DNA from 3 places in the Bacillus sp. GW823-FHT06B01 genome. Region 2 is predicted to be linked to each of the others. Evidence: riboswitches for the same ligand, from Rfam matches in the RefSeq annotation. Region 2 holds a riboswitch; each other region holds the start of a gene.

Region 1 (3,253 bases), on a different contig from region 2:
CATATTCTTACCCCTTCTTTTACAAGTTTAATGGCTTGCTTTAAGTCTTGAATTAAATCGTTACTATTTTCAATGCCAACGGAAAATCGCAGAAGACGATTACATACACCGTTTGCTGTTCTGATTTCTTCAGGAATATCAGCGTGTGTTTGCGTTGCTGGATACGTCATTAAACTTTCAACACCACCAAGACTTTCAGCAAATGTAATTAAGGATAAAGATTGTAAGAATGGATTAATCCATGTTTCATCTTTCAGACGAAATGAGATCATGCCACCTCTTTCAGGATAAAATACATCTGTCACCCCGTCTTCATCATTTAAATAAGCAACAACTGCTTTTGCATTTTCTTCATGTTGTCTCATGCGAAGCGCTAACGTTTTCATACCACGAATTAATAGCCATGAGTCAAATGGACTTAAGACCGCACCAGAGGCATTATGATAATGAGCGATTTCCTCACAAAGTTCCTTTCCTTTTGCAACGACAAGTCCGCTTAGGACATCGTTATGTCCTCCTAAATATTTCGTTGCGCTATGAAGTACAATGTCGGCACCTTCTGTTAATGGCTGCTGTATATAAGGCGTATAGAATGTGTTGTCTACAATAAGAAGTAGTCCGTGTCTTTTCGCTACAGTTGCGACAGCGGCAATATCAGTAACTTGCATTAACGGATTAGTTGGAGTTTCTATGAAAATAGCTTTCGTTGCAGTTGTGATAGCTTGCTCAATTTGTTTAATGGATTGTGTATTTACGTATCTACATCGAACATTCCACTTTTTTTCGTGCTCAGAAAATAATCGATAAGTGCCCCCGTATAAATCTTCAGATACAATAAGTTCGTCTCCAGAACGGAATAGGGAGAGGACGAGGAGAACAGCTGCCATCCCTGAACTACAGGCATAACCTTGTTCACCATATTCTAAGTCTGCGATTGCCTGCTCTAAAAGACCACGAGTTGGATTGCCAGTTCGTGAATAGTCAAAGCCAGTAGAGTTACCAATTCCGTCATGACGATAAGCAGTTGAAAAATAAACAGGTGGGTTAACAGTTCCTGTTGTAGTTTCGCTCCGGTTTCCGATTTGTGCTAGTTTTGTTTCAATAGTTGACATGTGAAAATTCCTCCTTTTTAAATTAACAATTAAGTGAATGTAAAGTGAAACTTTAATCAGTGAGGGATTCATCCCCACTGATTATCAGCCCTCACCAATCGGGCTTTTACGGGCAGTTGATTCCCACCTAACTTCTTTGTTCCAGCTGAATTTTGAGTTGGGAATCTTACTGCCCTCAAATAGCGGGGGAAAATAAAAAAAGCCTTCTAAAGAAGAAGGCTTTCGGTTTGAATAGAGTCTTCTTCTCATCTGTCAAATCTTTCACAATTTGCTGGAATTAGCACCTTATTAACAAATGTTAATGGTTGCTGAGGCGTCAAAGGGCCAGTCCCTCTACCTCTCTAGATAAGAATGTTCGTATGAAATTTTATTATGTTTTTAACTTTACAACAAAAGATAATTGAATTGCAACTTTATTTTAAATAATTTTTATTTTTCCGCAAGTGTCATTGACTTTTGCATTTGTGCATGCTAAATTTATTAAAAAATTAACAAACATTGTTAAAAGGGGAACGTATTTCCTTTTAGCTACATAAATAAAATAATAAAGACAAACTCTTATTGAGAGCGGTGGAGGGAAAGGCCCTGTGAAACCCAGCAACCTTCAAACGAAATGTTTGAAACGGTGCTAATACCTGCAAAACGAATGTTTTGCATAATAAGAGGAGGAACAATTATGTCCCCCTCTTCAAAGTGAAGAGGGGGTTTTTATATTGATAGAAATGAGGGAGATTTGTGAAATTACTAGATTTATTATCAAAAGGAATTGTAATAGGTGATGGTGCGGTTGGGACGTTATTACATTCACATGGTTTGCAAAGTAGTTTTGAAGAATTGAATATATCTGATCCAGATTTAATTATATCGATTCATAAGCAATATGTAGCTGCTGGGGCTGATGTGATTCAAACAAATACGTACGGAGCAAATGAAGCGAAATTACGTATGTATGGTTTAGAAAATCAAGTTACTGAAATTAATAGAGCCGCAGTAAAACTGGCGAAAGCATCTGTTACAGACAGAAATGCAATTTTAGGAACAATTGGTGGTATGAAACATATCGGAGCTGTTACGACAACTGATATGGAAAGAGAATTTATGTTACTGGAACAGGCAAGTGCATTACTAGAAGAACAGGTTGATGGACTGCTATTAGAAACTTTCTATGATGAGTTTGAATTACTTCATGCTGTTCAGGTGTTACGAAAACAAACGAATATTCCAATTGTAGCTCAATTAGCATTGCATGAGGCAGGTACAACTCAAAATGGAAATGATGTAAATGAAATATTAAAACAGCTTTTAGATTACGGTGCAAATGTTGTTGGATTGAACTGTCAACTAGGGCCACTTCACATGACGGAAGCTTTTAAAATGATATCGATTCCGCAAAATGGCTACTTGTCAGCATATCCAAATGCAGGTCTCCCGAATTATGTGGAGGGACGCTACGTATATGAGGGAAGTCCGGCTTATTTCGAAGCGATGACACCGAAATTTATTGAGCAAGGTATCCGATTATTGGGTGGTTGTTGTGGCACGACTCCAGAACATATTGAAAGTATGAAACGTGCAATTGCAAATGTTACACCTGTAATAGAAAAGGATACGATTCAAAGACCGAAAGTAGTTCATACACATGAGAAACGTTCGAAAGCTCATGTCACTTTAGCAGAGAAAGCAAAAAAACAAACGACAGTAGTAGTGGAATTAGATCCACCGAAAACGTTAGATACGCAGCGATTTTTTGAAGGCGCAAGAGCATTGAAAAGAGCTGGGGCAGATGCTATTACTCTAGCAGATAATTCATTAGCATCGCCTCGCATCTCGAATATGGCAATGGGGGCATTATTAACGAAGCACGATATTCCGGTATTGACGCACTTAACGTGTAGAGACCATAACGTCATCGGACTACAATCTCATTTACTAGGCCTATCAGCGTTAGGTATGGAAGAAGTGTTAGCTTTAACTGGGGATCCAGCACGCGTTGGTGATTTTCCAGGTGCCACTTCTGTATATGATTTGTCCTCTATTGAGCTCATTAAAATGATTAAAGAAATGAACGACGGGCGCTCGATTTTAGGGAAATCAATTGGTCCAGCAACAAGGTTTTCAGTGGGAGGTGCGTTTAATCCGCA
Region 2 (3,253 bases):
ATTTTTGGGAAGACCAGATAGACGTAACGGTAATGCGATATTTTCATAAACTGTCACAGTTTTAAGTAAGTTGAATCCTTGAAAAATCATTCCGATTTTTTGTCTCGATTTTGCTAGTTCTTTTGCTGATAAAGTTGTTAAGTCTTGGCCGTTTACAATGATATTTCCTGTCGTTGGTTTTTCTAATAAATTTACACATCGAATTAATGTACTTTTACCAGCGCCACTATATCCAATGATTCCAAATAATTCGCCCTTTTTTACTTGAAGGGAAGTAGGTTTAAGAGCTTCTACATTCCCTTTTTTTGTTGTAAATACTTTGGATACATTTTTTAATTCAATCATTATCGTCAGCTCCTACCAAGATGGTAAAACTGAACCATCAAATTTTTTCTCGATAAATTCTTTTACTTCTTTAGATTGATAAGCTTTCTTTAATTTATTTACAACAGCATCATCTTTATTTTCAGTACGAACAACGACCCAGTTTACATATGGTGAATCTTTTCCTTCACGGAAAATAGAATCTTTCGCAGGGCTTAATTTTGCACCTAATGCAAAGTTTGTATTAATTGCAGCTGCTTTCACTTCACTTAGTTGTGTCAGTAATTGAGATGCCTCTAATTCAACAATCTTTAAATTTTTTGGATTTTCAATTACATCTTTCGCAGTCGCTTTTTCTGTAGCCTTTGGATCCACTTTTAAAACGCCTGCTTTTTCAAATAGCTTTAAAGCTCGAAGTTCATTCGTTGGATCATTTGGTACAGCGATTGCATCGCCCTCTTTTAAGTCTTTTACATCTTTTATGTCTTTAGAATATACGCCCATAGGGAATGTTACTGTTGAAAATACTTCAGTTAATTTCATATTACGTTCCGCTTTAAATACGTCTAAATATGATTTCGTTTGATAGCTATTTACATCGAGGCTTTTTTCATCTAAAGATACGTTCGGTGCTACATAATCATTAAATACTTTTACATCAATCTCGAGTCCGTCTTTTGCTGCCACTTCTTTTACCTTTTCAAAAATTTGTTCATGTGGTCCGCCAGTTACACCGACAGTAATCTTTTTCTCATCTAATGCTTTTACCTCTTTATCAGAATTAGCACCACATGCACCTAACAATAATACCGCTCCACTTACAATGCTCAATAATACTTTTCTCATCTATAGTTCCCCCTTCATATACGTTCCAAAATAAAAAGCACCTCTCAAAAATAAGAGAGGTGCCGAATAGATAAAATAGGTTCCTCTCTTATCTTCCAAAACGAAAACTCGTTTTGCAGGAATTAGCACCTTAGCTTATACGTCATAAGCTCGGTTGCCGGGCATCATCGGGCCAGTCCCTCCGCCACTCTTGATAAGAGTATGTGTATGTAGTTTTTTAATATGGTACTAATAGTAAATCTTACAAAAAGAATTGTCAATGTTATTTTCTGAATATATTTTATTTTAAGGTAATAGAAACGTTACCTTTCTTATGTCCCTTTTCCACATACATATGAGCTTCAGCAATTTCTTCTAATCGGTAAGTTCTATCAATAACAGGTTTTAAATGTTCTGTTTCAGTTAGTTCTTTTAGTAGAATCATATCCTCTTTACTTACCTTTGCCATCATTCCATTAACAGATACATATTTTCCATTGGGTGTTAATGCATTTGTACAAAGGGATTTTTTATACTTTCCAACTGCATCAAATATAATATCGTAGCGCTCGCGCCTCTTAGTAAAATCTTCTTTCGTATAATCAATTACTTTATCAGCTCCTAAAGATTGAACGAGTTCAAAATTTGAATTACTACAAACACCCGTAACGGTTGCGCCGAAATATTTAGCAAGTTGTACAGCAGCTGTTCCTACCGATCCTGAGGCACCATATATGAGCACTTGTTGCCCTTTTTTTATACGACCCTTTCTCAGGAAATGTAATGCTGAAGTTCCACCAAAAGGAATAACTGCCGCTTCTTCATACGTCACATTGGTAGGTTTTAATGTTATTAATCCACTTTCATGTACGCATGTGTACTCGGCATAACCACCGAGGTTTAGTTCTGTTAATGCAAAGATAGAATCTCCTTTTTTAAATTGGGTTACATCTGTTCCTATTTCTTCGATTTCACCGGATAACTCTACGCCAAGTATAGGTTTTCTCGGTTTTCTGAAACCTAATATGATCCGCATAGGAATCCAAAATAAGAGGGGACTATTAAAACCGCGTATTCTACAATCTCCAGTCGATACACTTGTTGCGTGAATTTTAATTAATACTTCGTTCTTTTTAGGTGTAGGTTTCTCTATATTTTGAAGCTGAAGAACGTTAGGTGGTCCATATTTTGTGCAAATCATTGCTTTCATAATAACCTCCCGAATTTCGTTGTTTTTATTTACATCATATTTAAACCTTTCATCAAACATGTTGTTATTTAGAGCTGAATTTAAATAATGACATTGGAAATCATATAGATTTAAAAGATGAAAAAGTGGTATTATTTGGTAAAGGGGGATTTTTATGAAGAAAATTATAGTAGCTTCTAGTTTATTACTTACAATTGGTTTAGGGGTAGGGTGTAGTAGTGATAAAGTATCGAAGACGGGTGAACCCAAAACGGCATCAGTAAAGAAAGAGAAGGATTTAGCCGCAAAAGATATTTTTAATAAGGCGTATGAGAACTTAAAAAATGAAGAGTATGTAACGGTGATGCAGGATATGGACATAAAGGCTGATGGACAAGAACTGAGTATAATGAAGGCTAAAATACAAATAGAGCTGAAAACAAAGAGTTCTCGTGCTGAAATGAATGTTTCGGGTACGGATATTATCATTTATGGTGTAAATGATAAAATTGTTGGTCAAGTGAAGAATCCTAATACAGGTGAAGTTATATCTATACCAGAAGAGAAATTAAATATTAGTGGGATGAATGCAGCCAAGAGTGTGAAAGAGAATGTAGAAATCCCACCAGAAATTGTACAAAAAATGAAGATGGAAAAAAGTGGAGACAAATATAAATTAAAGGTCAGGTTAAAAGGAAAAGATGCAGAGAGTATTTTAGGTAGTATAGGTGAAACGCAGAAGAAAGCATTAGAAGCACAAAATGCAAAGGTAGAAGAGATAGATGCAGAATATATGATCACAAAAGATTTTAAATATGAATCATTAAAATTGGATATAGTTGTGAGTAGAAATAGTAAGGAGAAAGCAAAAATTATGACGGATATAAAATATACATCATATGAAAAATTTGATCC
Region 3 (3,253 bases), on a different contig from region 2:
TGCATTATGTACAACGTTATTAACAAAGCCAACTTTATTACTACTTGATGAACCGACAAAAGGATTAGATCCGTGGAAGAAAGAAAGAGTAGGAGAGCTATTTAGAAAACTGCAAAAAGTAGGTACAACAATTGTAATGGCAACGCATGATATTGAGTTTGCAGCGAAATACGTTGATCAATGTATGATGTTATTTGACGGAGCAGTCATTATGAATGATGCACCGAAAGAATTTTTTAGTGGAAACTTCTTTTATACAACATCTATCAATCGATTCATTCGAAAAGAATTGCCATATGCATTAACGTGGGAGGATGTGTACGAAGCGTGTCCAAACGATATGTTGCATTCATAATATGTATTTTTGCAGTTATAATAGGTACATTACTCTTTACTACACTTATCATGGATGGTTATTACATGTTAAGTAGTTTGTTTTTATTAGTCGTTATTATGTTACCTTTCTATATCCGTTTTGAAAGGAAGGTGTTTGTTTCACGTGAAATTGTTCTCGTTGCCGTGTTAGCGGCAATTGCAGCAGTTAGCCGTGTACCGTTTTCTCTTTTACCAAGTGTACAACCGACTTCTTTTGTTATTATCGTTTCTGCAATTGTGTTTGGAAGCGAAACTGGATTTATGATCGGGGCAACAGCGGCGATTGTGTCTAACATCTTTTTAGGGCAAGGTCCGTGGACGCCGTGGCAAATGTTTTCATGGGGTATGATTGGTTTTATAGCAGGCTTACTTCGTAATACGTTTTTAATGAAAAAGTTATGGGGGAGACTACTATACGGGTTCTTCGTGGGCTTTTTATTTGGCTGGATCATGAATTTCTGGGGGCTTCTCGGTTTTATACGTGAAGCAACGTGGGAAACAGTCATTTCGTATTATATCGCAAGTTTTTATTTCGATTTGAGCCATGCAATTTCAAATGTTGTGTTCTTACTATTATTTAGTACGTCTTGGATTACGATTCTTACGAGATTTAAAAAGAAATACGGCATATTAGATAAGCATAACATGGTATAGAAAAGCATACTCATATAAGGTAGGGTCGCGACTTACATATTCGTTTGCCTCTTTCATGCTTCTTACATATTGTAAGGAGCATTTTTCTGTATATTTTTTAATTATAACGGTAATAATTATGAAGTATGCCATTTGAAAAAACTTCCCACCTTATGATGGGAAGTTTTTTCAATCTTGTTCTAAAATATGAACCGTGTAATCACAACGTTGAATAGCTTGTTCGATCGCATAAAGTGATTGTTCAATACGAGCGCGATTAAAATCTTTTTCAACAGTCTGTAGCGCTTCTTCTAAACAATGTTTTGCTTCTTGTAATGATTGAAAAGAATTTTGGACATATCCGCGAGCATTTTCGTGCATTTCATAATCCTCCTTGCATATTCATATATGTATAGTATGAACAGTAAGGAACAAAATATAATTTGTTATATTTGTTTGACAATTAGAATGAAATTACGTATAGTAAGAATTAAGTGAATATTTTCTTATCCAGAGAGGTGGAGGGACTGGCCCGATGAAACCCAGCAACCGCGATGCAGGTGCTAATTCCAGCAGAACATATTTGTTCTGGGAGATAAGACGAAGATATATACGTAACTTCTTCTTATCGGAGAGGTTTTTTTGTTGCAAAAAAACCGATTACGAAAATTTATATTAAGAAGAAAGGGGTTGCGAAGTACTGTGACACTCGAAAAATACGTAAAACTGCGTAGTACAGTTTATGAATATATGATAGAGCAAGATAAGCCAATATCATTGTTAGATATTCAAGAACATATCGTTTCGCATCATGAAGGAAAATTCACGAAAAAGATGTTACATCAATTTTATTTATCAAGACTATTAGATGAACTGAAACTGGATGGGAAAATTACATTAGCTGATGAATATCTCTATACTGAAAAAGGGGTATTTTATAAGGCGGGAAAAGGGAGCTAAGCTCTCTTTTTTTGAAGTATGTAGAGTAAAAGACTGCTTAAGCAGCCTGATACAAGGGAATGGTGTTGAGTGTGTAGTGTCAAAGATTGAATGTGCCTGAAAGAGGCACTTCATATCGGCTGCAAATGAAAAGAGACACCTCCGCCGAATAGGTGTCAGTCGTTTTGTCATATAGACTTGCTATTTGACAGTTATTAGAATAACATGCAGGGGTTGTGGAAGTCAAAAGGGAATTAAAGGAAGAGGTGTTGTTATGTACGCTTATTTATTACAGGATATAACGAAATGGATTCCGAAATACATTGTAGATAGAGGATACGAATATTATGAAGATGGACATGTAGAAGATGTTGAAATACACGATAAGAAAATATTTGCTTTCGTTACTGGAAATGCAGGAAATTATGAAGTAATTATTGACCTTGAAGATTTTACAGAAAGTAGCTGCGAGTGTCCTTATGAGAATCTTTGCAAGCATATGGCGGCAGTTGTTTATGATATTCAAGGTGCTGGTGAAAGTACGGTAAAAGAGAAACTGAAAGATTTAGAAAAGGAAGAGTTACTTACAGTATTAAATCGTTTATTACAAAGTTCGAAAAACGTACAAATTGTAGAGAAGATGTTAAAGAAGGGGAAACTTTAACTTATAGAGGGAGTTGTTTTGTAGTGAATGTACTAATTGTATACGCTCATCCTAGTCCTTCCAGTTTTAATGCGGGGATATTAAAGCATGTGCAAAAAGGATTACAAGAAACTAATCATTCGGTTACGGTACTTGATTTATATAAGGAGCAATTTGATCCAGTCCTTGTATTTAATGAAGAGAAGAAAAGACGTGATTTAGTAAATGAAGAAGAAACAGCTCGGTACAGAACGTTAGTGGAAGAAGCAGATACTCTTCTCTTTATATATCCAGTATGGTGGTGGGGGATGCCTGCTATTTTAAAAGGATTTATTGATCGTATTTTTGTAGCTGGATTTGCTTATAAATATGAAGGGGCCCTGCCGAAAGGGTTATTGAAAGGTAAGAAGGCATGGGTAATTAATACATTAGACTCACCGTTATGGTATGTCGCGCTACTATATAGATCAGCGGATTGGATTATGATGAAGAGAGGTGTGTTACGTTTTTGCGGCATTCGCCATATAAAACGATCAGTTTTTCAATCTGTGAAAACGAGTAAAGTAGAGAAGCGGGAAAAGTGGTTATTACAAATAGAAGAAAAGGCTCGTACATTATGAGTGAAATCGAACGTATAATAAAGTGTTGCAATTATGATAATGA

What was found. A riboswitch is a leader RNA that binds a small molecule or an ion and turns the genes downstream of it on or off. The one in region 2 is predicted to bind S-adenosylmethionine.
Region 1: linked by a shared signal. The riboswitch ahead of AC1Q8N_RS10110 (bifunctional homocysteine S-methyltransferase/methylenetetrahydrofolate reductase) and the one ahead of AC1Q8N_RS27265 (MetQ/NlpA family ABC transporter substrate-binding protein) in region 2 are both predicted to bind S-adenosylmethionine.
Region 3: linked by a shared signal. The riboswitch ahead of AC1Q8N_RS23430 (hypothetical protein) and the one ahead of AC1Q8N_RS27265 (MetQ/NlpA family ABC transporter substrate-binding protein) in region 2 are both predicted to bind S-adenosylmethionine.

Annotation. Positions count from the first base shown of each region.
Region 1 covers NZ_JBXAHR010000002.1:595,088-598,340, forward strand. Annotated here, with positions in the region: gene metC (cystathionine beta-lyase) at 1-3, opposite strand, end outside; gene metI (cystathionine gamma-synthase/O-acetylhomoserine thiolyase) at 1-1,112, opposite strand, end outside; SAM riboswitch class I at 1,355-1,464, opposite strand; SAM riboswitch class I at 1,668-1,777, shown strand; gene AC1Q8N_RS10110 (bifunctional homocysteine S-methyltransferase/methylenetetrahydrofolate reductase) at 1,848-3,253, shown strand, end outside.
Region 2 covers NZ_JBXAHR010000009.1:79,604-82,856, reverse strand. Annotated here, with positions in the region: gene AC1Q8N_RS27270 (methionine ABC transporter ATP-binding protein) at 1-345, opposite strand, end outside; gene AC1Q8N_RS27265 (MetQ/NlpA family ABC transporter substrate-binding protein) at 358-1,170, opposite strand; SAM riboswitch class I at 1,256-1,370, opposite strand; gene AC1Q8N_RS27260 (NAD(P)-dependent alcohol dehydrogenase) at 1,451-2,359, opposite strand; gene AC1Q8N_RS27255 (hypothetical protein) at 2,514-3,253, shown strand, end outside.
Region 3 covers NZ_JBXAHR010000005.1:363,155-366,407, forward strand. Annotated here, with positions in the region: gene AC1Q8N_RS23415 (ABC transporter ATP-binding protein) at 1-355, shown strand, start outside; gene AC1Q8N_RS23420 (ECF transporter S component) at 328-1,029, shown strand; gene AC1Q8N_RS23425 (hypothetical protein) at 1,198-1,389, opposite strand; SAM riboswitch class I at 1,512-1,610, shown strand; gene AC1Q8N_RS23430 (hypothetical protein) at 1,651-1,968, shown strand; gene AC1Q8N_RS23435 (SWIM zinc finger family protein) at 2,222-2,611, shown strand; gene AC1Q8N_RS23440 (NAD(P)H-dependent oxidoreductase) at 2,635-3,210, shown strand; partial or broken gene AC1Q8N_RS23445 (group-specific protein) at 3,207-3,253, shown strand, end outside.